4 regions of the Allorhizobium ampelinum S4 genome follow, and region 1 is predicted to be linked to each of the others. Evidence: riboswitches for the same ligand, from Rfam matches in the RefSeq annotation. Region 1 holds a riboswitch; each other region holds the start of a gene.
What was found. Region 1 has a riboswitch for cobalamin ahead of AVI_RS10420 (hypothetical protein). Riboswitches for the same ligand answer to the same signal wherever they lie in the genome.
Positions count from the first base shown of each region.

Region 1 (7,463 bases):
AGGATTATGCAGCAGATATAAAGTGTTGCCGCAATTGCACGATCCTCGATCGGCATTGCTGCTCTTGCATCATCCGGAGGTTGCCAGTGGGCGTTGGGATCGGTATTTTTGTGTTTTTGGGCATTATCGCCTTCGCGTGGTACGTTTCGCGCATGGCGGAGCGCAATGACGGCGAAACCCTAAGCGATGTCGGGCTTGCCATCCTGGAATTCGGCCGGGCCTTTCCTGGCGAAGCGATCCGCAGCCTGCATGCCACGGCTGATGGCAAGGCGGTTTTCGTCAGGCTACATGACAACCGCGCGGGTTTCATGCGCAATCTTCGCAATCATTATGCCTGCCATCTGATCGAGCCGGGGCATGTGCAGGTCCGACCACTGGAGAGCGTTCACGGTTTTCACGTCACGTTTCTCGATGCCGCCCAGCATAACGGCGACTATATTTTCGCCAAACCCGCCGAGGCAGCAGAAGTGTCGCTATGGCTGCTCGGCAACTATATCGCGCCGAACGATTTGGAACCGGCGGAAGACAGATTTGACAAGACGTCCTCGTGAGTAGGATGGTCCATCAGGTCCATCAGGTCCATCAGGTCCATCAGGTCCATTGAGATTGTCGGGCCTTGAAATTACAGGCCCGCGTCTTCCAGTTGCTCAACCGGCTGTGGGATGTGCGGCGGCAGGCCCAACCATTCCCGGCAATGGGCCAAGGCGCGGATGGCGATCAACTGGCGCTTCATGACAGTCTTGTCCTTGCCCCGGAATCGCTTCACGCCCTCGGGCTTGACGATGGAGCCCGGCTCCAGATCCGGAAACAGGCCGAAATTGATGTTCATCGGCTGGAAAGACTTTTTACCGGGCTCGTCGTTGGAAACGATATGGCCACCGGTAATATGGTTGAGCAGCGCACCGAGCGCCGTTGTCACAGGCGGTGGACTGAAGGCCTCGCCCTTGCGCTCGGCAGCAGCAAAGCGACCGGCCAGAAGGCCGATGGAGGCGCTCTCGACATAGCCTTCGCAGCCGGTGATCTGCCCGGCAAAGCGCAGGCCCGGTCTGCTCTTTAGGGAGAGGGATTGATCCAGCAGCACGGGCGAATGGATATAGGTATTGCGGTGCAGGCCACCCAACCGGGCGAATTCGGCGTTTTCCAGACCGGGGATCATCCGGAAAATCTCGGCTTGGGCACCGTAGCGCAGCTTGGTCTGAAAACCGACCATATTATAGAGCGTGCCCAGCGCATTATCCTGGCGCAGCTGCACGACAGCATAGGCTTTCACGGTCGGATTATGGGAATTTGTCAGCCCCATCGGCTTCATCGGCCCGTGGCGCAGGGTTTCACGCCCGCGTTCCGCCATGACTTCGATGGGCAGGCAGCCGTCGAAATAGGGGGTGCCTTCCCATTCTTTGAAGCCGACCGCGTCACCGGCAATCAATGCATCAACGAAGGCGTTATACTGGGCCTCATCCAGTGGGCAGTTGATGTAATCCTTGCCCGTACCGCCTGGCCCCACCTTGTCATAGCGCGATTGATACCAGCAGATATCCATATTGATGCTGTCGCGGTGGACGATGGGGGCGATGGCGTCGAAAAAGGCAAGGGCATCCTCGCCGGTTTCCGAGCGGATGGCCTCGGCCAGCGCCGGTGATGTCAGCGGTCCGCTGGCGATAATGCTGAGATCCCAATCGCGTGGCGGCAGGCCGGTGATTTCCTCGCGCACCACGGTTACCAGCGGGTGGGCATGCAGCGCCTGCGTCACAGCTTCGGCAAAGCCATCTCTGTCAACGGCAAGCGCGCCGCCTGCCGGTACCTGATGACGGTCGGCGCAGGCTATGATCAACGAGCCGGCCAGCCGCATTTCCGCATGGATAACCCCGACCGCATTGGCGGTGGCATCATCGGAGCGGAAGGAATTGGAGCAGACAAGCTCGGCCAGGCTATCGGTCTTATGGGCGTCGGTACCGCGAAGGCCGCGCATCTCATGAAGAATGACCGGCACGCCCGCCTCGGCGATCTGCCAGGCGGCTTCGGAGCCAGCCAGCCCGCCGCCAATGATGTGAATAGGGAAATAGGTGTTGTTGTCTGTCATGGCGGCTGCTTATCACGCCTTGCCGCCGCTTCCAATCTTCAACCGATCAAATTGCACTTTGGAGATGCGAGCTTGGTTTGGAGATCCAGAAATAGAAAACGGCGCCAAAAGCGCCGTTCATACAGTCAATTTCAACTTTAAAACCGGATCCGATTAACGGAACGAACGGTTGGCAATGTGACGGATGTCGTAACGGGTGATGCCGATGTCGGACAGGGTCTGGTTGGACAGGCCGCCCAGCTCGGACAGAGTGCGGCGATAGCTAATCCAGTTTTTTGCAATGCGGATCGGGTTCATGACGTTTCCTCGAGATCTTGGTTGCTGATCCGGCGGTCTCTCCCGCCTCAGCTGTTGACATGCTTATACATCGGGGAAGGTCTTTATGGCAGTGCAATAAATGGGCGACTGCTATGCGTTTGTGCAGATTCATGGCTATTAATTGTGCTTCGGCTAAGATTTGAGCGTGATCTTGGGACGCTCAAAACACGCCTTTTTCGAGTGAAATTCTCACCGGTCCGAGGGTGTGGAATCGCCGACCTTCAGGCGCAAGACGGTCCCATAATGGCTTTGTTTAACAAGAATCCAGCGGATATTTTCTTTTGCGCAACATTCCCTGCTTTGTGGCCAGCAAAAGGCGGCATAATTCGTCAAAACGCCGTCATCACGTCTATCTCCGTTGCGGACTTATAGCGTAAGCTTGCGGCAAGCTCTGGCTTTGATGGTCCGTGCCATATCTTTGTGCGGAGTATGACCTTGCTGCGGTATTTGCGCGTTCTTGCCTTTCTATCGATCTGCATGGCGCTTGCCGGGTGCATGGCAGGACTGTTTCAATCAGATCGGAAGAAGTTCTACTATGATATTCGTGCGGTCACCGTACTGGCTGGTCCAAAAGTGCCGTTGGTTCTGGTTCAGGGTGTGGAGCGGCGTCTGTCGGCTGCCGTCGCCGCTACGGTGCGCAGCGAGGTTCTGCCACGGGTGATTCTGACGGTCAGGGTCGAGGCGATGGCGAGTGGGCTTGGGCTGGACAAGCAGCATAACGAGGCCGAGGTCAAAGTCAGTGCTGCCTCGGTTGAAACCGGTGATGTGGTCGCTCAGGGCGCGTTCAAGGTGCTGACCATTACCAATGACCAGACGCTTGGCCCTGAAAGCCTGGCGGAAGAAATTTCAGCCCGGATACGCTCGCTGTTTTCCCTGACCGCGCCAAAGCTATAGCGGGTATTGGCTCATGGCTTGCAGATTGACTTAAAGCCTCATTCTGCTAACCCTAAAGGTGGATGGTTTTCGGCCTGAAGAGATTGAGGCTGGAAAGCAAAAGGGAATGCGAAGGCGTGGACCCAGACAGGGCATGCCAAACGCAGCCGACCCCGCGACTGTAGAACAGCGAGGGTTTTCCATCCGGTTTTGACGATCCTTGCATGGCGGGCCGCGTGGTGTGGCCGGTGCGGTGAGCGGACGGACCGGAAAAGCCACTGGAGTGGCAAAGCGATCTGCCGGGGTTGGACGCCTCTTTATCTACGAATCGTCCGCCTTTTCGCTTTTGCTATGACCTCCGGGAAGGTGAGGGAAATCTGCGAACGGGTGCCGTTATGGTACCGGTTTGACGCTGTGAGCCAGGAGACCTGCCGTCCGTGACGGGCTTTACGCCCAATTGGGGGAGAGATCCCCGACGCCAGCACGGAGGTTGTCGTGGCGCAACAGATTGATCGCGGGCCTTCCAGCCTCCGCTCCACGGTCTTTTGGCCGTTTTGCAGTATGCCGCCTGCGCCTAACGGAGGCAGGTCATGATGACGCTCGTGTCATCACGCAGCATAGGTGCCGCCTTAGCTCTGCTTGTGCTGGCGGCGCTGGTTTTTGCGTTGCTGCCGTTTTCCCGTCATGCGCCTTCTGGTCCTTCTCAGCGGCCCGCTGAGCAACAATTCCACGCACCGTCCGGTTCCAATTCCACCTTTGGCGGGGCGCTGTCGCAGCCAAGGTCGGATGTGCGGACGTCTGCGCCATATGCTGCCGATGCAGCCCCATCCGCATGGCCGGGCTTCGTGCCGCGCTCCAGCGGGCTCTACACGCCGCCTACGGGTGGAAACTGACGCCATGGCAGACACAGTTTCGAAACGTGTCTTCGTTCTCGGAGGCGCGCGGTCCGGCAAGTCGCATTTTGCAGAACAGCTTTGTGCCGAGACCGGCCTGGAGCGTCATTATCTGGCAACCGGGCGGGCCTGGGACGAGGAAATGCGCGCCCGGATCGACCAGCACCAGCAGGATCGTGGTCCGCTCTGGGTGACGCATGAAGAGCCACTGGCGCTGGTGGGTCGGCTGAAGTTTATCGATGCGCCGGGCCGGGTCATCTTGGTTGACTGCCTGACGCTCTGGGTCACGAATCTGATGATGGAGGAGGGGCGCGACATGGCTGCTGAGGCGCAAGCCCTTGCGGATCTGCTGCCCCGCCTTTCCGCCTCCATCGTGCTTGTTTCCAATGAAGTCGGCCTTGGCATTGTGCCGGAAAACCGCATGGCGCGCCATTTCCGTGACCATGCCGGACGGCTTCATCAACTGATCGCGGCAAGCGCTGACGAGGTTTACTTCGTCGCGGCTGGCCTGCCCCTGAAAATGAAAGGCTGAACAATGTTGCAACAGAAAATTCCCGTCACTGTTATCACCGGTTTTCTCGGAGCGGGCAAAACGACGATCATCCGCAATATGCTGATGAATGCGGGTGGCAAGAAAATCGCGCTGATCATAAACGAGTTTGGTGATCTGGGTGTGGATGGCGAAGTGCTGAAAGGCTGCGGCGCCGAGACCTGCACCGAGGACGACATTATCGAACTGACCAATGGCTGTATCTGCTGCACGGTTGCCGATGATTTCGTGCCGACCATGCAAAAGCTGCTGGCACGGGATGTGCTGCCCGACCATATCGTCATAGAAACCTCCGGCCTTGCCTTGCCCCAGCCGCTGGTGGCCGCCTTCAACTGGCCGGATATCCGCACCCGCGTGACCGTGGATGGTGTTGTGACGGTGGTCGATAGCGCTGCTGTCGCCGCTGGCCGGTTTGCTGACGACCATGACCGGATCGACGCCCAGCGCGCCGCTGATGACAGTCTCGATCACGAAAGCCCGATCGAGGAGCTGTTCGAGGACCAATTGACCTGCGCCGATCTGATCGTGCTCAACAAGACCGACCTGCTTGATGCCGATGGTCTTGCCAAAGTGCGGAGCGATGTGACCGCCCGGATGTCCCGCAAGCCGACCCTGATCGAGGCGAAGAATGGCGATGTGCCTGTTATGGTGCTGCTTGGCATTGGAGCGGGTTCGGAAGCCGATATCGATAATCGCAAGTCCCATCACGAGCTGGAGCATGAGGCGCTGCATGCCAGCGGTGAGGACCATGACCATCATCACGACCACGACGAATTTGATAGTTTCGTCGTCGATCTGCCGCAGGTGCGCGAGCCGGACCGTTTTGTCGATGGCTTGAAGACCGTGATCGAAGCGCATGACGTGCTGCGGCTGAAAGGCTTCGTCGATGTGCCGGGCAAGCCGATGCGGCTTGTGGTGCAGGCGGTCGGCAACCGCATCGACCAATATTACGACCGGCCCTGGGCCTCCGGCGAACAGCGGGCGACGCGGCTAGTGGTGATCGGCCTGCATGATCTCGACCAATCGGCGATTGCCGATGCCATCCGGGCGGCGGCGTAAGCCATGCATCTTCTGCTTGCCCAGCAAGGCTCGATCAGCGACGGGGATGACGCGATAGACCTTGGCCAGACGCCGGGGGATATCCTGTTTCTGTCCGCCGCCGATACCGAGCTGTCCGCCATCGCGGCGGCGCTGGCGCGGCAATCCGAGACCGCGACATGGCGGCTCGCCAGCCTGATGGCGCTGAAACATCCGATGTCGGTCGATACCTATATCGAGCGCACCGCCCGCCATGCGAAACTGATTGTGGTCAAGGCTTTGGGTGGGGCCAGCTATTTTCATTATGCGCTGGAAGCGCTGCACGCCTGCGCCCGCCGCCATGGGATCAAAATTGCCGTCCTGCCCGGCGACGACAAGCCGGATGCCGGGCTGGAGGCTTTTTCAAACCTGGATGCCTCGGATCTATCGGCGCTTTGGGCCTATCTGATCGAAGGCGGCGATAGTAATGCCAGCCATTTCGTGGCTTTTGCGCAAGCGCTGCTGACCAATGCACCGAAACCGCAGGAGGCTTTGCCGCTGCTGAAAGCCGGGCTGTGGTGGCCAGGGCGAGGGGCGATCGACGTTCCGGCATGGCAGGCGCTTGCAGGTGAGGGGCCGATTGCTGCCCTGTGCTTTTACCGCGCCCTCGTCCAGAGCGGCGAGACCGCGCCGGTTGAGGCGATGATCGAGGCGTTGCAAGCGCAGGGCCTGCGGGTCTTGCCGGTGTTTGTCGCCAGTCTGAAAGATGCTGTCTGCGTTGAGACGCTGCGGATGATTTTTAAGCAGGCCGCACCGGATGTGGCGGTCAACACGACAGGCTTTGCCGTGTCCGTTCCGGGTGCCGATGCGCCCTCGACCGTGCTGGACGAGCACGGCGCGGTGGTGTTGCAGGCGCTGTTTTCCTCGTCGCCACGCTCCGTCTGGGAAGCCTCGATGCAAGGGCTGAGCGCCCGCGATCTCGCCATGAATGTCGCGCTGCCGGAGGTGGACGGGCGGGTGCTGACCCGCGCCGTGTCCTTCAAATCCGCTGCCCGCTACGATGCGCGGGTGGAAACCACACTGGTCAGCCATGCGCCGGACCCGGGCCGCATGGCCTTCGTCGCCAGCCTGGCTGCCAATTGGGCGCGGCTGAGGCACACACCTGCGCCAGAACGGCAGGTCGCCCTGATCGTGGCCAACTATCCCAACCGGGATGGGCGCCTTGGCAATGGTGTCGGGCTGGATACCCCTGCCGCCAGCCTTGAAGTGTTGAAGGCCCTCAAAGCCGAGGGCTACGACACCGGCATCCTGCCCGCCAACTCTGATGCGCTGATGACGACACTGATGGCAGGTGTCACCAATGCAGCGGTGAAGGGCAGGGTGATCCGCGAGACCCTGCCACTTGCCGATTACCAGCGGTTTTTCGGGAGCCTGCCTGACAAGATCAGGCGGGAGATTAGCGACAGATGGGGGGAGCCGCAGGCCGATCCGTTTTTTGCCGGGGATGGTTTCGCGCTGCCGCTGCTGCGGTTTGGCAAGGTGATGGTCGGCATTCAGCCAGCGCGGGGCTATAATATCGATCCGAAGGACAGCTATCATTCGCCGGATCTGGTGCCGCCCCACGGCTATTTCGCCTTCTACGCATTTCTCCGCCAGAGATTTGGCGTTCACGCCATCATTCATATGGGCAAGCACGGCAATCTGGAATGGTTGCCGGGCAAGGCACTGGCGC
Region 1 covers NC_011989.1:2,189,159-2,196,621, reverse strand. The annotation lists gene AVI_RS10435 (hypothetical protein) at 87-551, shown strand; gene trmFO (methylenetetrahydrofolate--tRNA-(uracil(54)-C(5))-methyltransferase (FADH(2)-oxidizing) TrmFO) at 623-2,080, opposite strand; gene AVI_RS29565 (DUF1127 domain-containing protein) at 2,234-2,377, opposite strand; gene AVI_RS10425 (hypothetical protein) at 2,828-3,292, shown strand; cobalamin riboswitch at 3,339-3,721, shown strand; gene AVI_RS10420 (hypothetical protein) at 3,862-4,164, shown strand; gene cobU (bifunctional adenosylcobinamide kinase/adenosylcobinamide-phosphate guanylyltransferase) at 4,169-4,696, shown strand; gene cobW (cobalamin biosynthesis protein CobW) at 4,700-5,773, shown strand; gene cobN (cobaltochelatase subunit CobN) at 5,777-7,463, shown strand, end outside.

Region 2 (7,463 bases), on a different replicon from region 1:
GTTGCGGGAAGGATTTTTCTTTGCGGCGGTCAGTTTCACGCTCAATTACGCGGCTTATGAGGCCGAAGTTTTGCGCGGCGCATTGCTGGCCGTGCCCAAGGGCGAACTTGAGGCGGGCCGTGCTTTCGGCATGGGACGCTTCACGCTCATTCGGCGGGTCTGGCTGCCGCGTGCTATCCGCATCGCCCTTCCCACCATCGCCGGGGAAGTGGTCATGCAGCTGAAGGCCACTCCCCTCGCCTTTACCGTGACGGTCATGGATCTCTATGCGGTCGCCTACAAGGTGCGCCAGGATACGCTGCTTGTCTATGAACCGCTGATCGTCGTTACCCTTTTCTATCTCGCTATTACTGCGATTATTGCCCGTTGCTTCCGGATGGTCGAGGCGCAGGTTCCAATCCGGCGATAACCAACAGGACTATATATATGACAAAGGTTCGTATTCTCGATGGCGGCATGAGCCGTGAACTTCTTCGGCTAGGTGCGGAGTTGAAGCAGCCGGAATGGTCGGCGCTGGCCCTGATCAATGCTCCTGACATCGTTCGTCAGGTGCATGCGGAATTCATTGCGGCGGGTGCCGATGTTGTGACGACCAACTCTTATGCATTGGTGCCGTTTCATATCGGCGAAGAGCGTTTCCAGAGTGAAGGCCCATCTCTGATTGCTCTGTCGGGTGAGTTGGCGCGGCAGGCGGCGGATGCCTCAGGTCGAAAGGTGCTTGTAGCCGGCTCTTTGCCTCCTATCTTCGGTTCCTATGAGCCGCAGAATTTCGATCCGTCGACGGTTGATGCCTATTTGGATGTGCTGGTTGCCAACCTTGCGCCCTTCGTCGATGTGTGGCTTGGTGAAACGCTCAGTCTGATTGCCGAAGGCGAAGCCGTTCAAAAAGCGGTTGCCGCAACAGGCAAGCCCTTCTGGATTTCTTTTACACTTGCTGATGAAGCGGGACAGGATATTGGCGGCTCACCGAAGCTTCGCTCCGGCGAATTGGTCCAGGATGCCGCGCTTTGGGCGGCGGGCTCTGGCGCATCGGCGCTGTTGTTTAATTGCAGCAAGCCGGAAGTGATGAAGGCGGCGGTGGATGTGGCGGCAGCGACATTCAGGCAAAAAGGTGTTTCCCTGGACATTGGTGTCTATGCCAATGCTTTTGAAGGTGAGCAGGGTGAGGCCGCAGCAAATGAGGGACTGCATGAGACCCGCGCCGACCTGACTGATGATGCCTATTGCCGCTTTGCCTGCGATTGGGCTGACGCGGGTGCAACGATGATTGGCGGTTGCTGCGGCATTGGCGCGGCGCATATACACCAATTGTCCAAGGCACTTTCCGCTTAGTCTGCGCTTCTAAGCACCAGAACGGGTCTTGCGCATGATCCAGAGAAAGGCAAGGCATCCGGCAAGACCTGTGACGATGCCAATCGGCATGTCCTCCGGTGCAACGGCCAGTCTTGCCACGAGATCGGCGAGGATCAGCACCAATGCGCCCGTCAGCGCCGAGAGCGGCAGGACACGGACATTGTCTGATCCCGCCAGTGCGCGCACCATATGGGGAACCATCAGGCCGACAAAGCCGATGGCACCTGAAAATGCGACCATTGTCCCGGTGATGAGTGCAGAGATCACAAATAACATCATGCGAAACCGGGCGACAGGCACGCCCAGGGTTGCCGCCGTCTCATCGCCCATCGCCAAGGCATTCAGCAAACGGGCATTGGGTAGGAGATAACAAAGTCCGGCGGCAAGCACAGCGGCGGGGTAAATCAGGTGTTGCCATTGGGCAAGGCCAAGCCCACCGAGCATCCAGAAGGTTACGGTTTGGGTGGCGCGGGGATCTCCGAGAAAGACCAGGAGGTTGCCGAGCCCGGTAAAGAAAAATCCGACAATCACGCCCGACAGCACCAGCCGGTCGGCCTGAAGGCTGCGGGTCAATCCGGCCACCAGTCCCACCGTGGCGGTGGCCAGTAGTGCCCCGCCAAATGCGAAAAGCGGCACGGTCAGCAGTCCGAAGACCATGCCGGTATGCAGCAAAGCGAGGATTGCACCAAAGGCGGCGCCGGAGGAGACGCCGAGCAGATGCGGATCGGCGAGCGGATTGCGGGTCGCGGGTTGCAGGACCGCCCCGGTTAGCGCCAGCCCAGCCCCGACAAGTCCACCGAGCAGCACCCGTGGAAATCGAACATCCCAAACAATGCTCACCCGTCCCGCTGGCCAATCCACCGCAAAACTGCCCGGAACGAGATGATTGGCAAGTATCTTCCAGACGGTGGCAACAGGAATGGGAGCAGCACCCAGCGAAATGCCGGCACTGACGACGACGATAATCGTCAGAACCAGCAGGATCGGCACAGATAAGCGTTTAATGAAAGTCAATGCTTACAGACTTTGCGGATGAAAGGCTTGGGCCAGCCGGGCGATGGCATCGACATTGCGCGGTCCCGGAGTTGCCTCGACATAGTCAAGCACAACGAAACGATCATTTTTCACGGCGTCGATATTCTGGAAGGCCGGGTTATGCTTCATGTAATCGATCTTCTGTTGAGCGGTCACTTCGCCATAGTTGACGATGATGATCACCTGCGGATTCCGCTCGATCACCGGTTCCCAGGAGACTTCCGTCCAGCTTTTCTGCACGTCATCCATGATATTGACGCCGCCAGCCGCCTCGATCATTGCGGTCGGAATGCCGAAGCGACCTGATGTGAACGGCTTCTGTTCACCGGAATCATAGACAAAAACGGTTGCAGGCTTGTCTGTTGGACTGATTTTGGCCTGGATTTTTGCCAATTGCTGGCGATAGCCTGCAACCAATGCCTCTGCCCTGTCTTCGACCCGGAATATCCGGCCCAAGTTGATGAGATCGATGAACATATCGTCCATGGTCGGCTTGGCCTTGGCCATGATGTGAATGCAGCTTTCCGTCAGTTCATAGACCTTGATGCCCAATGGGCTGAGGGTGTCCGGTGTCACCTCGCCGCCGACCTTCATGCCATAGTTCCAGCCGGCGAAATAGAAATCCGCATTGGCATTGAGCAGGACTTCCTTGCTCGGATATTTCGGCGATAGTTCCGGCAGTTGGCTGACACCCTCGCGCAGTTTCTCATCCAGTGTCTTCCAGCCGGAGACCCCGGTATAGCCGACCATATGGTCCTGTAATTTCAGCGCCAGCATCATTTCGGTCAGGTTGACGTCATTGGAGACGGCGCGTTGCGGGGCTGTATCAAAGGTAACCTGACGGTTACAGCTCTTGACGGTAACGGGTTCTGCTGTGGCTGCGGTGAGGCTGACTGCGGCAAGAAAGGTTGAGAGTGTGAAAATGAGAAGAGCGTTTTTCATGTATGGTCCAATGGGTTGCGGATCAGGCACTGAGCGCGAAGGAAAAATTGCGGGTGGCGCCGCCATCCAGGCTGTGGACATGAGTTTGAACGGTGAAGGCCGCGGAGAGATGGTCTGCGGTCAGGACATCGCGCGGACAGCCCTCGGCAATCATCTGCCCGTCCTTCAGAATTATTGCTCTTGTGGCAAAGCCTGCGGCAAGATTGATGTCATGCAGCGTCGTCACGATGGTAATGCCGAGACCGCGCAGCAGATCGAGAATTTCCAACTGGTTACGAATGTCGAGATGGTTGGATGGCTCATCCAGAATGAGCAATTGCGGATCTTGCGCCAGCGCCCTGGCGACGAGAACGCGTTGCTTTTCGCCGCCTGACAAAGTTGCAAAATCACGTCGCGCCAGATCGGTGACATGGAGGTGATCCATGGCATGCAGCGCTCTGGCTTTGTCGTCTCCGGTGCTTTGCGACCTTTTCCAGGCGCGTTTCTGCCAGGGAATTCGGCCCATCATGACGATATCTTCGACGGTAAAAGGGAAATCTGCTGGCATTTCCTGGACTACGACGGCGATCCGGCGGGCGACCGTCCGCGGATCGATTGTCCACACATCCTGCCCGTCCAGTAGCACCCTGCCCTCACCCGGGCGCACCGCACGATAAAGGCAGCGCAGCAGAGTTGTCTTACCCGCCCCATTCGGGCCGAGAATGGCCAGGCGCTCACCAGCGGTAAGCGTAAAATCGATATTTTTTATCAGCGATCGCGCGCCAGTTGGCCCATAGCTGAGCCCCCTCACCTCAAGCGAGGCACCATGACCGTCACAGCTCATGCAGGAGCCTGCATCCGTTGACCGGACATCAGGCGTGCCGCGCCTCGGGCCGGATCGTCTGAACAAGGAACGGATGGCCACGCCTCTCGGCGGACCTGAAGTCTTATCGCTGCCATCGGAACACCCCGTCCGTTGCGGTTGAACATCTAAATGGCAGGTCTCCTGGCTTGCGGGTCGCTGTTGGCCTGCGCCTTCCCGGCTTATCGCCAGTGGCATCGTGCAGGCCCACTCGCCGCTCACAGTTGCGGGGGCAGCCACGGTTTCGGTCCCTGTTGGGTAAGCCTCACCGTATTCCCTTTTCAGCCGCAGCCTTCTTTGCAAGGCCACAGCACCATTTGGATCTATCACTGACATGGGTTGCGGTTCCGCACAAGTCCGTTTTCAAACTATATCGATAGTGTGGTTTTGTTATAACGTTACATAAAATGGGTCAAGCTAAAGAATGTGGATTTGTTCGGTTGGCTTGGTGCCAAGCCGAACAAATCCGGACCAAGCTTTACGGTTTAAGGAGGCAGACCGTTGAAAGTGACCCTGGATACGGCCTCTTACTTACGGCCACCCATTTCCACGATTGGCGGTTCTGCGTCGGCGGGCAAGGGACTTTGATAGGGTTGGCCCTTGCGACGGGCGACCAGATCAGCACGTGCCGCTTCGCGTAACTGTTCGCTTTCGAAGGCGGCGCGGCCTGTGGCGGCCATGACCTTTGCCGCAGCCACCATGCCCTTGTGAGCCAGAGGGCTTTTCCCCTGCGTCACCAATTGCCAGGTGTGGAACGGTGTGCCGATGGCGCAGGTCGGCCCATCGGCCTGCACGGTTGGCACCACCCAGCTGACATCGCCGACATCGGTTGACCCGGTCAGCAGCGGCGTGCGGTCATGGGCGGGCAGAATGAAATCGGCAAGCGGGATATCGCGCTCCGGCAGGCCTTCAAAACGCCAGGGTGCCGACTTTTCTTCCGGCGTCAAGACGGCGCGGATTGTTTCGGCGAAAGCCCGGTCCGCCGCATCGAAGGGTGGTGGGCCGAGTTCTTCCCAGGCCTCCTGCATGGCCGCCATTAGCGGACCATTGGTCAGCACGTTGGAAACGGCGCTGATCACCTGTGTTTCCAGTCGGGTTTCGGTCATCAATGCCGCACCCTCGCCAATTTTCTTCACCCGTTCCACGAGGGTCTTCATGCCTTGTAGCTCAGGGGCGCGGATCAGATAGCGGACCTTGGCATAGGCCTGGACGACATTGGGTGAAATGCCACCCGCATCGAGAATAGCGGCGTGTACGCGGCAATCGGATGGCATGTGTTCGCGCATATAATTGACGCCGACACTCATCAGTTCCACCGCATCGAGAGCGCTCCGCCCCAGATCGGGGTTTGATCCGGCATGGGCCGCCCTCCCCCTGAAAGTGAAATCGACACGGGAATTGGCAAGCGAGGTGGTGCGCTGCACGCCCGCGAAGGAGTTTGGATGCCAACTGATGGCGATATCGACGCCTTCAAAGGCCCCTGCCCTGACCATGAAGGCCTTGGCGGCTCCACCCTCTTCGGCTGGGCAACCATAATAGCGCACACGTCCAGGCAAGTCCTTTTCTTTCAACCAGTCTTTCAGGGAAGCGGCGGCCAGGAGAGCCGCGGAGCCGAGTAGGTTGTGGCCGCAGCCATGGCCGTTGCCGCCTGCGGCAATCGGCTTATGTTCAGCGACGCCGGCTTCCTGGCTGAGCCCGGACAGGGCATCATATTCGCCGAGAAACGCTATGATAGGACCGCCCTCCCCTGCTTCGCCCATCACAGCTGTGGGTATGCCGGCCAATTGTTCGCTGACACGAAATCCCTCCGCCTTCAGCATGGCGACATGCTCGGCAACGGACGATTCTTCCATATAACAGGTTTCCGGCATGCCCCAGATCCGGTCGCTCAAGGCGATAAAGTCAGGCGTCTTGGTATCGACAATCGACCAAAGCGCGGCGGATGTATTGGGGGAAACGGTCATGGGGCACCTTTGACAATAAACACCCGCCAACCATAAAAGCTTGGCGCTCAGCGGCAAGCTTTTATCCGCTGTTTTACCAGGCAATTCGATCTTGTGATGGAAAGTTAGTCATCCGGAAGGCCTGCTCTTCTGCTTCAGGAGAGCGGTTCTGTGCGTGTGTCTGCCGCGCGGGCCTTGGCTGCCTGAAGAATGTCGCGAGTTTCTCGCGCCTTGGCAACCGCTTCTGAAAGCGCCCGGTTTGGAACAGCGCCAGGATCTTCCTGGCCGTCGCTAAGCTGGCTCTCCTGTTCGAGACTACGGATCAAATCCTTGAAGGCCTCAGGTCCTTGCAGGCTTGCTGTCAGGAGTGAAATCAGCAATTCGCGGTGGGCGTTGATACGCCCCCGCATGGTTTCCGGGGTTGCGTCCGTCATGAATGCAGGCTCCGAGCCGGCTTGGTCCGCGCCGGAGTACGGCGATGGGTGACCGCATTATAAAGAGCAGCATATTGTTCGGCGCTGCGCTCCCAGCTGTAATGCGCCCGCATGGCTTGAAGCTGCAACCGCCGCCAATGGCGGGGTACGGCATAGGCGTCCAACGCACGGCGAAGCGCGTGGCGCAGGCCGTCGGTGGTGATCTGGTCGAACTGGAAACCGGTCGCTGCCTTGGCAGACATTGCTGCGTCATTGGCATCGATAATGGTTTCCGCCAGCCCACCAGTGCGTGACACCACCGGTACGCAGCCGTAGCGCAGGGCATAAAGCTGGGTCAGGCCGCAGGGTTCGAAACGCGATGGCTGAATGATGGAATCGGCGCCACCGTGAATGCGATGCGCGGTTTCCTCGTCATAGCCGATCTTGACGGCCATCCGGCCAGGAAAGCGCTGTGCAGTCTCGATCAGCGCCTGTTCCAGCGCGCGATCCCCCTGACCGAGCACGATCAGCTTACCGCCGCCATCAATGATCTCGCTGGCGGCCTCTGCCAGCATATCCATGCCTTTTTGCCATGTAATACGGGTAATGGCGGCAAACAGTGGACCATCATCATTGTCCAGGCCAAACTGGTTTTGTAAGTCCACCTTGTTCAACCGTTTGAGGCCGATGGTTTTCTGATCAAAACGGGAGAACAGATGCGGATCGGTAGCCGGGTTCCAGATTTCCGGATCGATCCCGTTGACGATACCGCGCAGCTTGTCCTTGCGCTGCCTGAGAACGCCCTCAAGCCCCATGCCAAAGCGTGGCGAAAGGATTTCCCGGGCATAAGTCGGGCTGACGGCGGTGATCATGCTCGACGTCATCAGACCACCCTTCAGGTAGCTGATATCCCCATAATACTCCATGCAGTCCGTC
Region 2 covers NC_011988.1:14,503-21,965, forward strand. The annotation lists gene AVI_RS17465 (ABC transporter permease) at 1-409, shown strand, start outside; gene AVI_RS17470 (homocysteine S-methyltransferase family protein) at 427-1,332, shown strand; gene AVI_RS17475 (FecCD family ABC transporter permease) at 1,342-2,367, opposite strand; gene AVI_RS17480 (ABC transporter substrate-binding protein) at 2,371-3,330, opposite strand; gene AVI_RS17485 (ABC transporter ATP-binding protein) at 3,353-4,153, opposite strand; cobalamin riboswitch at 4,289-4,504, opposite strand; gene AVI_RS17490 (amidohydrolase) at 4,699-6,135, opposite strand; gene AVI_RS17495 (hypothetical protein) at 6,270-6,548, opposite strand; gene glgA (glycogen synthase GlgA) at 6,545-7,463, opposite strand, start outside.
Region 2: linked by a shared signal. The riboswitch ahead of AVI_RS17485 (ABC transporter ATP-binding protein) and the one ahead of AVI_RS10420 (hypothetical protein) in region 1 are both predicted to bind cobalamin.

Region 3 (7,463 bases), 510 kb from region 1:
GCGGGCCGGGCGTCATCATCGGCTTTCCCCGCCAGGGCGATAAAGGCCGACACAATTCGGTGGCGATCATCGACGGCGGCAAAATCCTCGGTCTGCGCGACAAGATCGACCTGCCCAATTACGGCGAATTTGATGAGAAGCGGGTGTTTGTCGAAGGCGATATGCCGGGACCGGTGAACTTCCGGGGTGTCCGGCTGGGCGTTCCGATCTGCGAGGAAATCTGGAACGATCTCGGCGTTTGCGAGACGCTGGCCGAAAGCGGTGCGGAAATTCTGCTGGTTCCCAATGGGTCGCCCTATTATCACGGCAAGCTTGAGGTTCGGTATCAGGTCGTTCTGCGCCAGGTGATCGAAAGCGGCTTGCCGCTGGTCTTCGCCAATCAGGTTGGCGGCCAGGACGAACTGGTGTTTGATGGTGCCAGCTTCTGCTTCAATGCCGACAAGACGCTGGCTTTCCAGATGCCGCAGTTCGAGGAAAGCATCGTGCTGACCACCTGGACGCGGGAAGCCGATGGCTGGCGCTGTGCGCCCGGCGAGGTCTCAGCTATCCCCGAAGGCGAAGAGGCGGATTACCGGGCCTGCATGTTGGGCTTTCGCGATTACGTGAACAAAAACGGCTTCAAGAGCGTGGTTCTCGGCCTGTCCGGTGGCATCGATTCGGCGATTTGTGCGGCAATGGCTGTGGATGCCCTGGGGCATGAGCGGGTGCGCACCATCATGCTGCCCTATCGCTACACATCCGAGGAAAGCTTCAAGGATGCTGCCGATTGCGCCAAGGCGCTTGGCTGCCATTATGACATCGTGCCGATTTCAGAGCCGGTGGAGGGCTTCCTTGCCAGCCTCGCCGATATGTTTGAAGGCACGGAAAGCGGCATTACCGAGGAAAACCTGCAAAGCCGCACCCGTGGCACCATCCTGATGGCGGTATCGAACAAGTTCGGCTCGATGGTGGTGACGACGGGCAATAAGTCGGAAATGTCGGTGGGCTATGCGACGCTCTATGGCGACATGAACGGCGGCTTCAATCCCATCAAGGACCTCTACAAGATGCAGGTCTATGCGCTGTCTGCCTGGCGCAATGCGCATGTGCCAGTGGGTGCGTTGGGACCTGCGGGGGAGGTCATTCCGGCCAACATCATCGCCAAGGCGCCATCCGCAGAACTGCGCCCCGACCAGAAGGACCAGGACAGTCTGCCGCCCTATCCGGTGCTGGATGACATCTTGGAATGCCTGGTGGAAAAGGAAATGTCGGTGGACGAGATTTTGGGCCGTGGCCATGATATCGCCACTGTGCATCGTGTTGAACATCTGCTTTATCTGGCCGAATACAAGCGCCGCCAGTCAGCTCCGGGCGTGAAGATTACCAAGAAGAACTTTGGCCGCGACCGGCGCTATCCGATCACCAATCGGTTCCGAGATAGGTAGAGTGCTGATGCGAAGCTCTGTGGAGATCTACAACATCGAGACCCGGCAGAGCCGTATTGTCTGGCAAACGGAACGGCTGGTGGAGGCGCCGAACTGGTCGCGAGATGGCCAGTTCCTGATCTTCAATGATGACGGGTTGATGTATCGCCTGCCTCTGGTCGGGCAGTCGGTGCCGGAAAAGATCGACACCGGCTTTGCCACCCAATGCAACAATGACCACGGGCTTTCGCCGGATGGCCAATGGCTGGCGATCTGCGACAAGGTGGAGCACGGCAAAACCTGCCTCTACATCCTGCCAGCCAAAGGCGGCACGCCGATCCAGATCACCGAAAACCTGCCCTCCTACTGGCATGGCTGGTCGCCGGATGGCCAACGGGTCTGCTATTGCGGTATCCGTGACCAGGTCTTCGACATCTATACGATCTCGGTTGATGGCAGCGACGAGCAGCGCCTTACCCATGGCGAAGGCCGCAATGATGGGCCGGACTGGTCGGCGGATGGGGAATGGATTTATTTTAACTCCAGCCGCAGCGGCACGATGCAGATCTGGCGTATTCGCCCGGATGGCAGGGATGTGCAGCGCCTGACCGATGACGGGCAGGGCGACTGGTTTCCGCATCCATGCCCCAATAACCGCAAGTTGGTGTTCATTTCCTATGACGCCGATGTGTTCGACCACCCACGCGATCTCCATGTGCGCATGCGCCTGATGGACATGGACGGCGGCAATGTTGAAACCCTGTTCGAACTATTTGGCGGGCAGGGGACGATCAATGTGCCAAGCTGGTCGCCGGACGGTCAGGAATTCGCCTATGTGCGATATTTTCCGGCGACCGCCTAAGCATCGCCGCAGTCTATCATTACCAGCCCTCTGTCAGGTGCCCCCATGTTTGCGGGAGAATCGGGAATGCGGTGAAATTCCGCAACGTGCCCAACGCTGTGAGGTGGATGGTTGTTGCTTTTGCCACTGGTGAAAACCGGGAAGGTGCGGCAACCAAATGAAACCCAGTCAGAAGACCGGCCTGACATGATAGACGCCATCTGCGCGGACGGCAGGTGCGTTTTGCTTGAGCGCGATTCGCAAGGGATCGCGTAGGGCGCATTGTTGGGGACCAAACGATGCAAGACTTAGTGAACGATGCTCTGGTGTCTGCCGGAGCTTTTTCTGCCGAAGAACGCGCCGCCGTCTACCGGGCCATCATGACCCGCCGCGACGTGCGCGATGAATTTCTGCCCGACCCAATCGACAATGACACGCTCTGGCGCATCCTCACCGCCGCCCACCACGCCCCCTCCGTTGGCTTCATGCAGCCCTGGAACTTCGTGCTGGTGCGCGACGCAGCACGGCGACAAGCCGTCTGGCAAGCCTTCTCCAAGGCCAATGACGAGGCAGCACACCTGTTTAAAGGCGAAAAAGCCACGCTCTACCGCAATCTGAAGCTTGAGGGCATCTTAAAAGCCCCCCTTGGCATCTGCGTCACCTGCGATCCCGACCGCGCAGGCCCCGTGGTGCTAGGCCGAACCCACAACCCCCGTATGGACAGCTATTCCACCGTCTGCGCCATCCAAAACCTCTGGCTCGCTGCCCGCGCAGAAGGCATCGGCGTCGGCTGGGTCAGCATTTTCCACGATGCCGATTTGCGGGCTATTCTCAATATTCCAGAGCGGATTGAGATTGTGGGGTGGCTGTGCTTGGGCAAGGTGGCCGAGCTTTATGATGAGCCGGAATTGCAGGTAAAAGGCTGGCGCAAGCGGCTGGCTCTCGAAGATTTGGTGTTTGATGAGGGGTGGCAAGGTGCCGGATGACGGGCATTTTGTAATATCGAATGCGATGAGGATGTAGTGATGAACGCCCCAAGAAAGTTTGAATGAGCGCAAAACCTCTATGAATTTTGCACCCGAGATGCTCGTTTGATGGCTGTTGGCGGGCGCTTATAGACCTCCTGAAAAACTGCATTAAAGCGTCTGAGGCTTGTGAAGCCGGATTGTAGAGCGATGTCAGTGATCGGCAGGTCCGTTTCGGTGATGAGGCGTTTTGCGCGTTGCACGCGGGCTGTTTTAGCCACCTGAATAGGGCTTGCTCCAAGATGTTTCTGGAACAGGCGGGTAAGATGTCGTGCGCCGACTCCGACGCACTCGGCAAGCATTTCTACTGTTGCTTCTCGTGCATCTAGGGCTCCTTCGTCTCTTATAAGTCTGGCGGCCCTTTCCACAATCGTCGCACTTCCTTTCCAGGCAGGACAAAATGGCGCGGTTTCCGGCCGACAGCGCAAACAGGGCCTATAGCCCGCCAGTTCAGCCGCGGTTGCACTTGGCAGGAATTCGACGTTGCAGCGATAGGGAAGGCGCACGGGGCACACGCAACGGCAATACACCCCTGTGGTTCGAACGCCGATGAAAAATCGTCCGTCGAAATCAGGGTTACGTGCCAGCCACGCTTGCTCGCATATGGAAATATCCAAACTCATGGCTGGATATTATAGTAGTCTGGATACCCATAAAAGGACGGAGTCCGATTCCGGCGAGTAAGGGTCGTGAGATCGGATAGATTTACCCTGTTGCATCACGACAGGATCTTTACATGCAGAAAACCGAATCCATGGGCCTTTCAGACTGGGCTCTCCTTTTGTTTCTATCCGTTCTGTGGGGCGGTTCTTTCTTCTTTTCAAAGATTGCCCTTTCTGAACTGCCGCCGTTTACTGTCGTTTTTGCGCGTGTGGCAATTGCGGCCTTGGCTTTGTATGTCTATCTGCGGGTAACGCGACAGGCCATTCCAACAGCCACGAAAATCTGGTTGGCTTTCTTCGGTATGGGGCTGTTGAACAATTTGATTCCGTTCAGCCTTCTCTTTTGGGGGCAAACGCAGATTGCCAGCGGCCTTGCTTCGATCCTGAATGCAACGACGCCAATCTTTTCGATTGTTGTGGCGCATTTCCTGACTAAAGAAGAACGGCTGGCACACAATAAGGTCGCAGGCATCCTCTTTGGCTTCATGGGTGTTCTGGTGCTGATGTCGGGCAATGGCCTGTCATCACACGAGCTTTCGTTGCTGGCCCTGTTTGCCTGCCTTGGGGCTGCTCTATCCTACGGGTTTGCAGGTGTTTTTGGCCGCCGGTTTCGGCGCATGGGAATTACGCCAACGACAAGTGCCTTTGGCCAGACGACGGCGACGACCCTTATGATGATACCAATCGTTGCCTTTGTGGACGCGCCTTGGCACTTGGCAGCGCCGAGCGGCGGCGTCATCGCAGCGCTTCTGGGCTTGGGGCTGCTGTCCACCGCGCTGGCGTATATTATCTTTTTTCATATTCTCGCCGTGGGCGGCGCGATTAACAGTTCGCTGGTGACTTTGCTCATTCCGGTGAGTGCCATAGTTTTGGGAAAAATGTTTCTGGGAGAAATATTGCTGATCAACCATTTCACAGGCATGGCTTTGATTTTTCTGGGCCTGCTATCAATAGACGGTCGTTTGTTTCGATTGCGGGGCAAAGGGTATGGGGTAAAGGGCCAATGAAGGATGTTCGCTATACTTTTATGGATAGTCCGATAGGAAGCCTTCTCCTGGCTGGTGATGGTTACCGACTATCTCGTATTGGTTTTCCAAGCGGGAAGGGTACCATTAAGCCCAAACCGGAATGGGTGTTTGATGATGCAGCATTCCATGACGCGAAAGATCAGTTGCAGGCGTATCTTAACGGGACAAGGCAGGAGTTTGATCTGCGGCTTGATCTGAAAGGTACCAATTTTCAACTGGAAGTGTGGCAGGAACTGGCAAGGATTCCGTTCGGCGTAACAATCAGTTATGGCGAGTTGGCACGCCGCATAGGCCGCTTATCGGCGAGTCGCGCAGTCGGGGCTGCAAATGGAGCCAATCCACTCCCAATTGTCATTCCATGTCATAGGGTTATTGGTTCAAACGGAAGTCTGACCGGATTTGTTGGCGGTCTTGATACCAAAAAGTGGCTTTTGATGTTGGAGCGCGGCGCAACGGTGAATGATCAGCAACGACTGCTTTGATAGTATTTTCTCCGAAATTCCATCACATTGCAGAACAATGGAAGCCCTCTGGACCAATAAGGCACAAGAGGGCCTCTCACATCAAACAGGCCGCACCAGAATATGCTTCTTCTTGCCCAGTGACAGCTTGATAACCCCATCCGCCGTCACTTCACCCGCCCCAATGCTCATGCGCTCATCTGACACGCTCTGATCATTGATCTTCACGGCTCCGCCTTGCACATGGCGGCGGGCTTCGCCGTTGGAGGCGGCGAGGCCGGCTTTGACGATCAGGGCCAGAAGGCCGATGCCGGATTCAAGCTCGGCGCTAGCAACCTCGATGGATGGCAGGTTGTCGGCCAGTGCGCCTTCTTCAAAGGTTTTGCGGGCGGTTTCAGCTGCTTCTTCGGCGGCTGCACGGCCATGCAGGATGGCGGTGATTTCGGTGGCGAGGATTTTCTTGACCTCGTTGATTTCCGCACCGCCCAGCGCAGACAGCTTGGCAATCTCATCCATTGGCAGCGTTGTGTAGAGTTTCAGGAAGCGGCTGACGTCAGCATCTTCCGTGTTGCGCCAATATTGCCAGAAATCATAGGCCGAAAGCAGGTCGGCATTCAGCCACACAGCGCCCGTGGCCGATTTGCCCATCTTGGCACCGGAGGATGTTGTCAACAGCGGCGAGGTCAGCGCGTAGAGCTGTGGTGTGCCCATGCGGTGGCCAAGGTCAATACCGTTGATGATATTGCCCCATTGGTCAGAGCCACCCATTTGCAGGCGGCAGCCGTAACGCTTGTTCAGCTCGACATAATCGTAGGCCTGGAGAATCATGTAGTTGAATTCCAGGAAGGACAAGGACTGTTCGCGGTCCAGGCGGGTCTTGACGCTATCAAACGACAGCATGCGGTTGACCGAGAAATGGCGGCCCACATCGCGCAGGAATTCAAGGTAATTCAGCCCACGCAGCCATTCGGCATTGTTCAGCATCAACGCGCCGCCCTTGGGGCCGTTGTCGTAATCGAGGTAATGCGCGAAGCAGCGCTTGATCGAGGCAATATTGTCCTCGATTTTGTCCACGGTCATCAATTGACGGGCTTCTTCCTTGAAGGATGGATCGCCCACCATGCCAGTGCCGCCACCCATCAGGGAAATCGGCTGATGGCCCGTTGCCTGAAACCAGTGCAACATCATGATCTGAATGAGCGAACCCGCATGCAGAGACGATGCCGTGGGATCATAGCCGATATAGGCGGTCACGGTTTCCTTGGACAACAGATCATCGAGGCCGGTTTCATCGGAAATCTGATGAATAAAACCGCGCTCATGCATTGTACGGAGGAAATCGGACTTGAACTTGGACATGATCGTCACGCCTTCTGGTATCGGACTTTGGTCTTGTGAATTTGGAATTCGAGGCGGCTTTATCATTGTTTTTTGAAAAGTGCATCAATTTCAGCCATCAATGACGCTCTTTCTGATCGCCCGCAAAAGGAACATCGAGTCGTGACCAAAACGCTGCAAGCAATCGGCCTGATGAGTGGCACTTCCATGGACGGTATCGATGTTGCCCTTGTCACCACGGATGGCGAGACGGTGGTAGAGCGGGGGCCGTTTCTGGCGGTCACCTATGACGATGCGTTTCGCCAGCGGCTGAAGCAGGGGCTGGAGGAGGCCAAGGCGATCACCGATCGCCGTCAACGCCCAGAAAGCCTGGCCGCGCTGGAGAGGGAGTTGACGCTGCGTCATGCGGAGGCGGTCAAAAGCTTTCTCGCCGCAAACGGGCTTCGCGCCCGCGATATCGATGTCATCGGCTTTCATGGCCAAACGGTGCTGCACAGGCCGGATCAGGCTTTGACAGTGCAGCTTGGCGATGGCGCGTTGCTGGCCCGCGAAACCGGTATTGATGTTGTCTATGATATGCGGGCCAGTGATATGGTGCATGGCGGGCAGGGTGCTCCGCTGGTGCCTGCCTATCATGCCGCGCTGGCTGGCGGATTGGGGGCGGAACGCCTTCCGGCCTGTTTCGTCAATATCGGCGGCATTTCC
Region 3 covers NC_011989.1:1,674,839-1,682,301, forward strand. The annotation lists gene AVI_RS07975 (NAD+ synthase) at 1-1,424, shown strand, start outside; gene AVI_RS07980 (TolB family protein) at 1,432-2,265, shown strand; cobalamin riboswitch at 2,284-2,464, shown strand; gene bluB (5,6-dimethylbenzimidazole synthase) at 2,544-3,230, shown strand; gene AVI_RS29540 (bifunctional transcriptional activator/DNA repair enzyme AdaA) at 3,308-3,892, opposite strand; gene AVI_RS07990 (DMT family transporter) at 4,006-4,938, shown strand; gene AVI_RS07995 (methylated-DNA--[protein]-cysteine S-methyltransferase) at 4,935-5,441, shown strand; gene tyrS (tyrosine--tRNA ligase) at 5,523-6,779, opposite strand; partial or broken gene AVI_RS08005 (anhydro-N-acetylmuramic acid kinase) at 6,921-7,463, shown strand, end outside.
Region 3: linked by a shared signal. The riboswitch ahead of bluB (5,6-dimethylbenzimidazole synthase) and the one ahead of AVI_RS10420 (hypothetical protein) in region 1 are both predicted to bind cobalamin.

Region 4 (7,463 bases), on a different replicon from region 1:
TCCGTCCAAGAATAGCCGCTGGCCGTCTGCAAATGGCAATTTCTGCGCTTGAATGATGCAATCGCATTTCCAAACGAAAAACTGCTTCGCACTTTTCCTGGAATGCTTGTACTCACGTACGTTAAGTACGCTCCGTTCCGGTTCTCAAAATCACCATTTTCGCCAGACCAGCAGCAATTCTTGAACAGACTGTTAGAGACCTCGTTTTATTAACTAAGTCGCTGATTTATGTTCTTTTGGGGCATCGCCCATAATATTGGCAAGTCATCCGGCCTGGGTTGGACCGTGCGACAGAAGCGGCGAGCCTCTGTCGCAAAGACTGCCGCTCTTTTCTATCGCGCCATTTTTTGCAGAGATTACAAACTGTAACCACCGCGGTTTCCTTAATCGCGGTGGTTATTCTGTCGCGACGGTCTGTTCAGATTCAGGCCGTTCTGTAGCGTTCCAGCCAATGAGCATATGGTGCGGGAAGTGTCCAGGACGGCTTGTCGATACCTAGCTCAAGCGCCGCTTGATAAGGCCAATGGCTGTTGGCAAGCAGCGGGCGGCCAAGCGACACCATATCTACAAAATCGTCTGCGATCAGTGCATCGGCCTGCTTTGGCTCGCTGATGAACCAGCTCGTGGTGGCGGGAAGTCCAACCTCACGCCGTACCCGTTGGGCGATCGGCCCCATGAAAGCAGGCCCCCACGGAATATTCGCGGTCGGTGTGGAGAAGCCAATGCTGACATCAATAATGTCGAGGCCGCCAGCCTTGAAGCGGCGAACCATTTCGATCCCCTCTTCCAGGTCGTTCGAACCGTCGAATTCGGTCACGCCAAAGCGAGCGGCAAGCGGTAAATGTTCGGGCCAGACATCGCGAACAGCAGCGAGCGTTTCGAGCAGAAATCTGGCTCGTCCGTCAAAGTCACCGCCATAATTGTCTGTGCGCTTATTAGACCAGGTCGAAAAGAAGCTTTGTCCGAGATAGCCATGAGCAAAGTGAAGCTCAAGCCATTCAAAGCCAGCGGCCAGCGCCCGCTTCGCCGCAGAGACAAAGTCTGCCGTGATACGCTCGATATCGGCAAGGGTCATGGCCTGCGGCACCTTGCCAAGATTTGCTCCGAACGCAATGGCGGATGGTGCCAGCGTTTCCCAGCCACGCGGGTCAGACCCGGAAATATGGTCGTCTCCCTCCCATGGACGATTGGCGCTCGCTTTGCGGCCCGCGTGTCCGATCTGAATCCCGGGAACGGCACCTGCCGCCTTCATCAAATGCACCGCTTTTTTCCAAGGCTCAATCTGCTCATCGTTCCAGATGCCTGCGCATCCGGGAGTGATCCGGCCTTCCGGCGATACCGCTGTCGCCTCAGCGACCACCAAACCTGCCCCGCCGCGCGCGAGTCCAGCCAGATGGACGTGATGCCAGTCATTGATGATGCCGTCCTCGGCCGAATACTGGCACATCGGCGATACCGCAATGCGATTTCGCAGTGTTATGCCTTTGAGTGTGAAAGGGGTAAACAAGGATGACATGGAGACTCCAATTGATCGTTATAAATGCACATATATATTTTCGATAGTTCGATTACAATCGAACTTTGCAACAACACCTTGTGATGCTAGAATGAATCATGCGCGCCATCCCACATCCCGCTTTGAAAGACGTTACTCTCACCCAGGTGCTCTACGCCCTCAGCGACCCTGTACGGCTGGGCGTCGTGCGTCAGCTTTCAAATGAGGGACGGGCCACATGCTCTGCACTGGATGGGGGCCGGCCGAAGTCCAGCATGTCCCACCACTTTAAAGTCTTGAGAGAGGGCGGCCTGGTTTTTACCCGCACAGATGGACCAACGCACTTGAACGAGCTGCGCCGCGAAGAGATCGATGAGCGATTTCCGGGTCTATTGGACGCTGTTCTGGCCGTATCAGACGAGCCGGGCTGACGGCACCGCACGGTGGTCCCATGGTGGTTGATCGCAGCCCGGCTCGGTTGTAATTTGAAGGCCAAATGGCTTTGGATCTGGTGACCAACGTCAAACGTGAAATGCCGTCAAAGCCCTTCTGCATTCATCTGCACGCCAATATCGTAAATGTCTGATCGACATCTCGGGTGCAGCCTTGAGGGGATCGCACCTACGACCCCATGGTTGATAGTCGAGGGAAGGCGTAAAATATCAGGCTGTATTGTGCTTAAAAATCCCAGTCCTCGTCCTCAGTCGCAACTGCCTTGCCGATGACATAGGACGAGCCTGAGCCCGAAAAGAAATCATGATTCTCATCGGCATTCGGCGAGAGTGCCGACAGGATTGCCGGATTGACCTTGCAGGCCTCCGGCGGAAACAGAGCCTCGTAGCCGAGGTTCATCAGCGCCTTGTTCGCGTTGTAATGCAGAAATTTTTTGACGTCCTCTGTCAGTCCGACACCGTCATAGAGCGCCTCGGTGTATTTGGCCTCGTTGTCGTAGAGCTCAAGCAGCAGGTCGAAGGCGAAGTCCTTGGTTTCCTGCCGCTGCTCCTCGCTTAAGGGCTCGAGACCACGCTGAAACTTGTAGCCGATGTAATAGCCATGTACAGCCTCGTCGCGGATGATGAGACGGATCATGTCTGCCGTGTTGGTGAGCCTGGCGCGGCTCGACCAAAACATCGGCAGATAGAAGCCGGAGTAAAACAGGAAGCTTTCCAGGAACACACTGGCGATCTTGCGTTTCAGCGGGTCAGGATTGCGGTAGTGTTCGAGGATCAGCGCCGACTTCTTTTGCAGAAACTCGTTTTCTTCGGACCAGCGATAGGCATCATCCACGTCGGATGTCGAACACAGGGTCGAAAAGATCGAGGAATAGGAACGGGCATGCACCGCTTCCATGAACGAAATGTTCGAATAGACCGCCTCCTCATGCGGCGTGATGGAATCCTCCATCAATGTTGGCGCACCGATGCTCGTCTGTATGGTATCGAGCAGGGTCAGCCCCGTGAAGACGCGGATGGTCAACTGTTGTTCTTCCGGCTTCAACGCCGCCCAGGATGGAATGTCGTTTGACAACGGCACCTTCTCCGGCAGCCAGAAATTACCGGTCAGCCTGTTCCAGACCTCCAGGTCCTTGTCGTCGTTGATGCGGTTCCAGTTGATCGCTCGCACCGGCTTGGTTTGCGTCGGGGTGTTGGTCTTCATCTGTATGTTCATGTGATATCTCGATCTCACAGCGCGCAGGATACGCAGCCCTGCACTTGCGTGCCGGCCAGCGCCATCTGGCGAAGGCGAATGTAATAGATGGTCTTGATGCCCTTCTTCCAGGCGTAGATCTGTGCCCGATTGATGTCGCGGGTCGTTGCGGTGTCACGGAAGAACAGCGTCAGCGAAAGACCTTGATCCACATGCTGGGTGGCGGCCGCATAAGTGTCTATGATCTTCTCGGGTCCGATCTCATAGGCGTCCTGATAGTAATCAAGGTTATCATTGCTCATGAAGGCGGCCGGATAGTAGACGCGGCCGATCTTGCCTTCCTTGCGGATCTCGATCTTCGAGACGATCGGATGGATCGAGGAGGTCGAATGGTTGATGTAGGAGATCGACCCCGTCGGTGGCACAGCCTGAAGGTTCTGGTTATAAAGGCCGGACGCCATCACCACCTCTTTCAGCGCCAACCAGTCTTCCTGTGTCGGGATTGAGATTCCGGCCGTTTCGAATAGTTCTGCGACGCGCCTGGTCGCTGGAAGCCATTCGGTTTGCGTATACTTGTCGAAATACTCGCCGGATGCATATTTCGAGTTCTCGAAGCCCTTGAAGCTCGTGCCGCGCTCGGCAGCAATCCGGTTCGAGGCACGGATGGCGTGATAGGTCACCGTGTAGAAATACATGTTGGTGAAATCGATGCCCTCTTCCGATCCGTAGAAGATGCGCTCGCGTGCGAGATAGCCGTGCAGGTTCATCTGGCCAAGGCCGATCGCATGGCTGTCATCATTTCCCTTCTCGATCGATGGAACCGAAGAGATATGGCTCATGTCGGACACGGCGGTCAGCGCCCGGATCGCGGTCTCAATGGTCCTGCCGAAGTCCGAGGAATCCATCACGGCTGCGATGTTCAAGGACCCGAGATTGCAGGAGATGTCCTTACCCATGGTCTTGTAGGACAGGTCGTCATTATAAGTGCTGACGTCGCTCACCTGTAGGATTTCCGAGCAGAGATTGCTCATCGAAATGCGTCCGGCTATCGGGTTGGCGCGGTTCACCGTGTCCTCAAACATGATGTACGGATAGCCGCTCTCGAACTGGATTTCGGCGAGCACCTGGAAGAAATCACGCGCCTTGATCTTCTTCTTACGAATGCGGCTGTCGGCGACCATCTCGCGGTATTTTTCCGTGACTGAGATTTCGGAAAAAGCGACGCCGTAGACACGCTCCACGTCGTAGGGTGAGAACAGATACATATCCTCATTGTTCTTCGCCAATTCAAAGGTGATGTCGGGGATCACCACACCGAGTGACAGCGTCTTGATCCTAATCTTCTCGTCGGCGTTTTCACGCTTGGTATCGAGGAAGCGCATGATATCGGGATGATGGGCATTCAGGTAGACAGCCCCTGCCCCCTGGCGCGCACCGAGCTGGTTGGCATAGGAAAAACTGTCCTCCAGTAACTTCATCACCGGGATGACGCCCGAGGACTGGTTCTCGATCTGCTTGATCGGTGCACCAGCCTCGCGGATATTGGTCAGGGATAACGCCACCCCACCCCCACGCTTGGAAAGTTGCAATGCCGAGTTGATGCCACGGGCGATGCTTTCCATATTGTCTTCCATGCGCAGCAGGAAGCAGGAGACCAGTTCGCCGCGTTGCTTCTTGCCGGCATTGAGAAAGGTCGGCGTCGCCGGCTGGAAGCGACCGGAGATAATCTCATCGACCATGTCCCGCGCCAAAGCCTCATTGCCCTGCGCCAGCGTCAATGCCACCATGCAGATCCGGTCTTCGTAGCGCTCCAGATAGCGCTTTCCGTCGAAGGTCTTCAGCGTGTAGCTAGTGTAATATTTGAAGGCGCCGAGAAAGGTCGGAAAGCGAAACTTCTTCACATAGGCATGATCGAAAAGATCGCGGACGAAGTTGAACGCATACTGGTCCAACACCGCTTGCTCATAGTAGCCTTCGTCCACGAGGTAATCGAGCTTCTCCCGTAGATTATGGAAGAAGACGGTGTTCTGGTTGACGTGCTGCAAGAAATACTGTTTTGCCGCCAGAGCGTCCTTATCGAGTTGGATTTTACCATCCTCATCGTAGAGGTTTAACATCGCGTTCAGCGCGTGATAATCCAGCGCCTGTTCGTCCGCCTTCAAAGGGCGCTCGAAAGTTGTGACATCCAAAATCGTTCCATCCCATATTTGACATTGGCGACATCTTCGTCCGTGCCGAGCAGTTCGAACCTGTAAAGGTACGGCACTCGACATTTCTGTGAGATCACGTCGCCGGCGAGACAGAACGTCTCGCCGAAATTACTATTGCCCGCGGCGATCACGCCCCGGAGATGAGAGCGGTTGTCCGCATCATTGAGGAAGCGGATGACCTGTTTTGGAACGGCCCCTTTGCCATCGTCACCCGAATAGGTTGGGACGATTAGAACGTAAGGTTCAGTGATCGACGGATTGCCGCTCCGCGGGCTGACGGGGATACGTGACGCGCGCAAACCAAGCTTGCCGACAAAGCGATGGGTGTTTTCCGAGGCACTGGAAAAATAGACAATCAGCCCCATCGCCAGACACTTACGCCAACGCGTTGATCATGTCGGGACGAAAACCCGCCCAATGGGTATCGCCAGCGATGACGACGGGAACCTGCCGATAGCCAAGACCTTGAACCTTGGCATAGGCGTCCTCATCGACGGAAATGTCGACGATGTGGTAGTCGAGGCCCTGACGATCGAGCGCGCGGGTGGTTGCGCTGCACTGGACGCAGGCAGGTTTGCTGTAAACGGTGATGGTCATCATATCCTCGTTGGGTTTTGATTTTTGGCCGCAGAAAGGCCTCCGAAGACGTCGTTGCCGACGCTCGTTTCTAGACATTGAGTGGGAGAATGACAGCAGCTCAGACGCTCTTCAGCGACCGTCTTCGTTTAAACGCCGGACCGTTACAGGAAAAATCACGCATGCCTTCACCCCGAAGTGTTTTGACGGATTGTCGGCAAGGAAACGCTGACAAGCGACATCATATCGCTTGCCGTCACGCGACCTTCCGCGCACCCCGCCCGTGGACGTTTTCGTTTGAGGCAGGTCTCCTGGCTCGCGGGTCGTTGCATCCATCCTCGCCTTCCCGAAACATGATGTTTCAGTGGCTTTCACTGGATAAATGCTCGCCGCTTACAGTTGCGGGGGCAGCTTCGGCATTGCCCGACCATCTCTGGTCCGGCGCACCGCATTCCCGTCTTAGCTTTCGATTCGTACTGAGAATCGAAAGAACCTCGAACACTAAATATGGTATACGAGGCTGAAATTTCGTCAACAACTATACCGCCGAACGGATAGCTCTCCCCAGGAAAAATGCAGTCGCTTTTCAACCGCACGACACGATCGTTGAAACTCATGGCCGAAGGCCGCGATCTGCATGATCGTGCGCTTCAGTTGTCGTGCGATGCCGAAAAAATCGAACAGGTGCGAAAGCCGGACGGGTGGAGCCGTCGAGCACCTTGCAAATTGCGGCGTCGCTGCCGAACGGTTTGCACATAATCGCGCCAGCACTGCCGCGGTTTCGCGAACTGCATCCCAAAGTGACGATTGATCTGCGTTAGAGAGGCCAGCGTCTATTCATTCGCAAGCGGAAGGTCTTGAAAAGATATAAACTATCGAGGGGCGGATACCCTTCGTCTTTCGGACTGGGCCTGTCGGACTGGGCCTCAATCCATTGGCTGACTGGAATGAGAGGGGGTGCTATGGGCGGGGATCACGCTCGAATTCATAAAACTTCGTACTTGCGCGCCAGACGTTTGGTGCCTAAAATTGGATAATGTCTGATCATTCGTCTCAACGGTTGTCGCCGTCAAATATCCCAATGGATGCGCTAAGCGAAGTTCTACAGGACTTTCGCTTGAGTGGGGTCAATTATGGGCGCTGCGAACTGCGGCATCCGTGGAGCATCGCCTTGCCGCACCAGCAGCTGCTTCGATTCCACTTTGTCAGCCAAGGTCCATGCTGGATTCATACCGAAGCCCAAGGGTGGCAGGAATTGAATGATGGGGATCTGGTGCTACTGCCGCAAGGTATCGCACATCGGTTGGCAAGCGCGCCGGATGTTGAAGGCGACTCGCTCAAAAGCTGTCAGATAAAAAGGTTGAGCAACAAGGTTTGCGAGTTGGTGCGGGAAGGAACGGGGGCGACCAGCACTCTTTTCTGCGGTTCCATGGCTTTGAGCGCATATGCCCTTGATCCTTTGATCGCCTTGATGCCGCCAATCATCAAGGGCTGCGATGTCGCTGGCAATGACCCGGTTATTGGCCCCCTGCTGG
Region 4 covers NC_011981.1:358,492-365,954, reverse strand. The annotation lists gene AVI_RS27295 (NADH:flavin oxidoreductase/NADH oxidase) at 425-1,516, opposite strand; gene AVI_RS27290 (ArsR/SmtB family transcription factor) at 1,615-1,926, shown strand; gene nrdF (class 1b ribonucleoside-diphosphate reductase subunit beta) at 2,174-3,163, opposite strand; gene nrdE (class 1b ribonucleoside-diphosphate reductase subunit alpha) at 3,178-5,304, opposite strand; gene nrdI (class Ib ribonucleoside-diphosphate reductase assembly flavoprotein NrdI) at 5,301-5,717, opposite strand; gene nrdH (glutaredoxin-like protein NrdH) at 5,728-5,949, opposite strand; cobalamin riboswitch at 6,213-6,440, opposite strand; partial or broken gene AVI_RS31645 (LysR family transcriptional regulator) at 6,508-6,746, shown strand; gene AVI_RS27265 (AraC family transcriptional regulator) at 6,965-7,463, shown strand, end outside.
Region 4: linked by a shared signal. The riboswitch ahead of nrdH (glutaredoxin-like protein NrdH) and the one ahead of AVI_RS10420 (hypothetical protein) in region 1 are both predicted to bind cobalamin.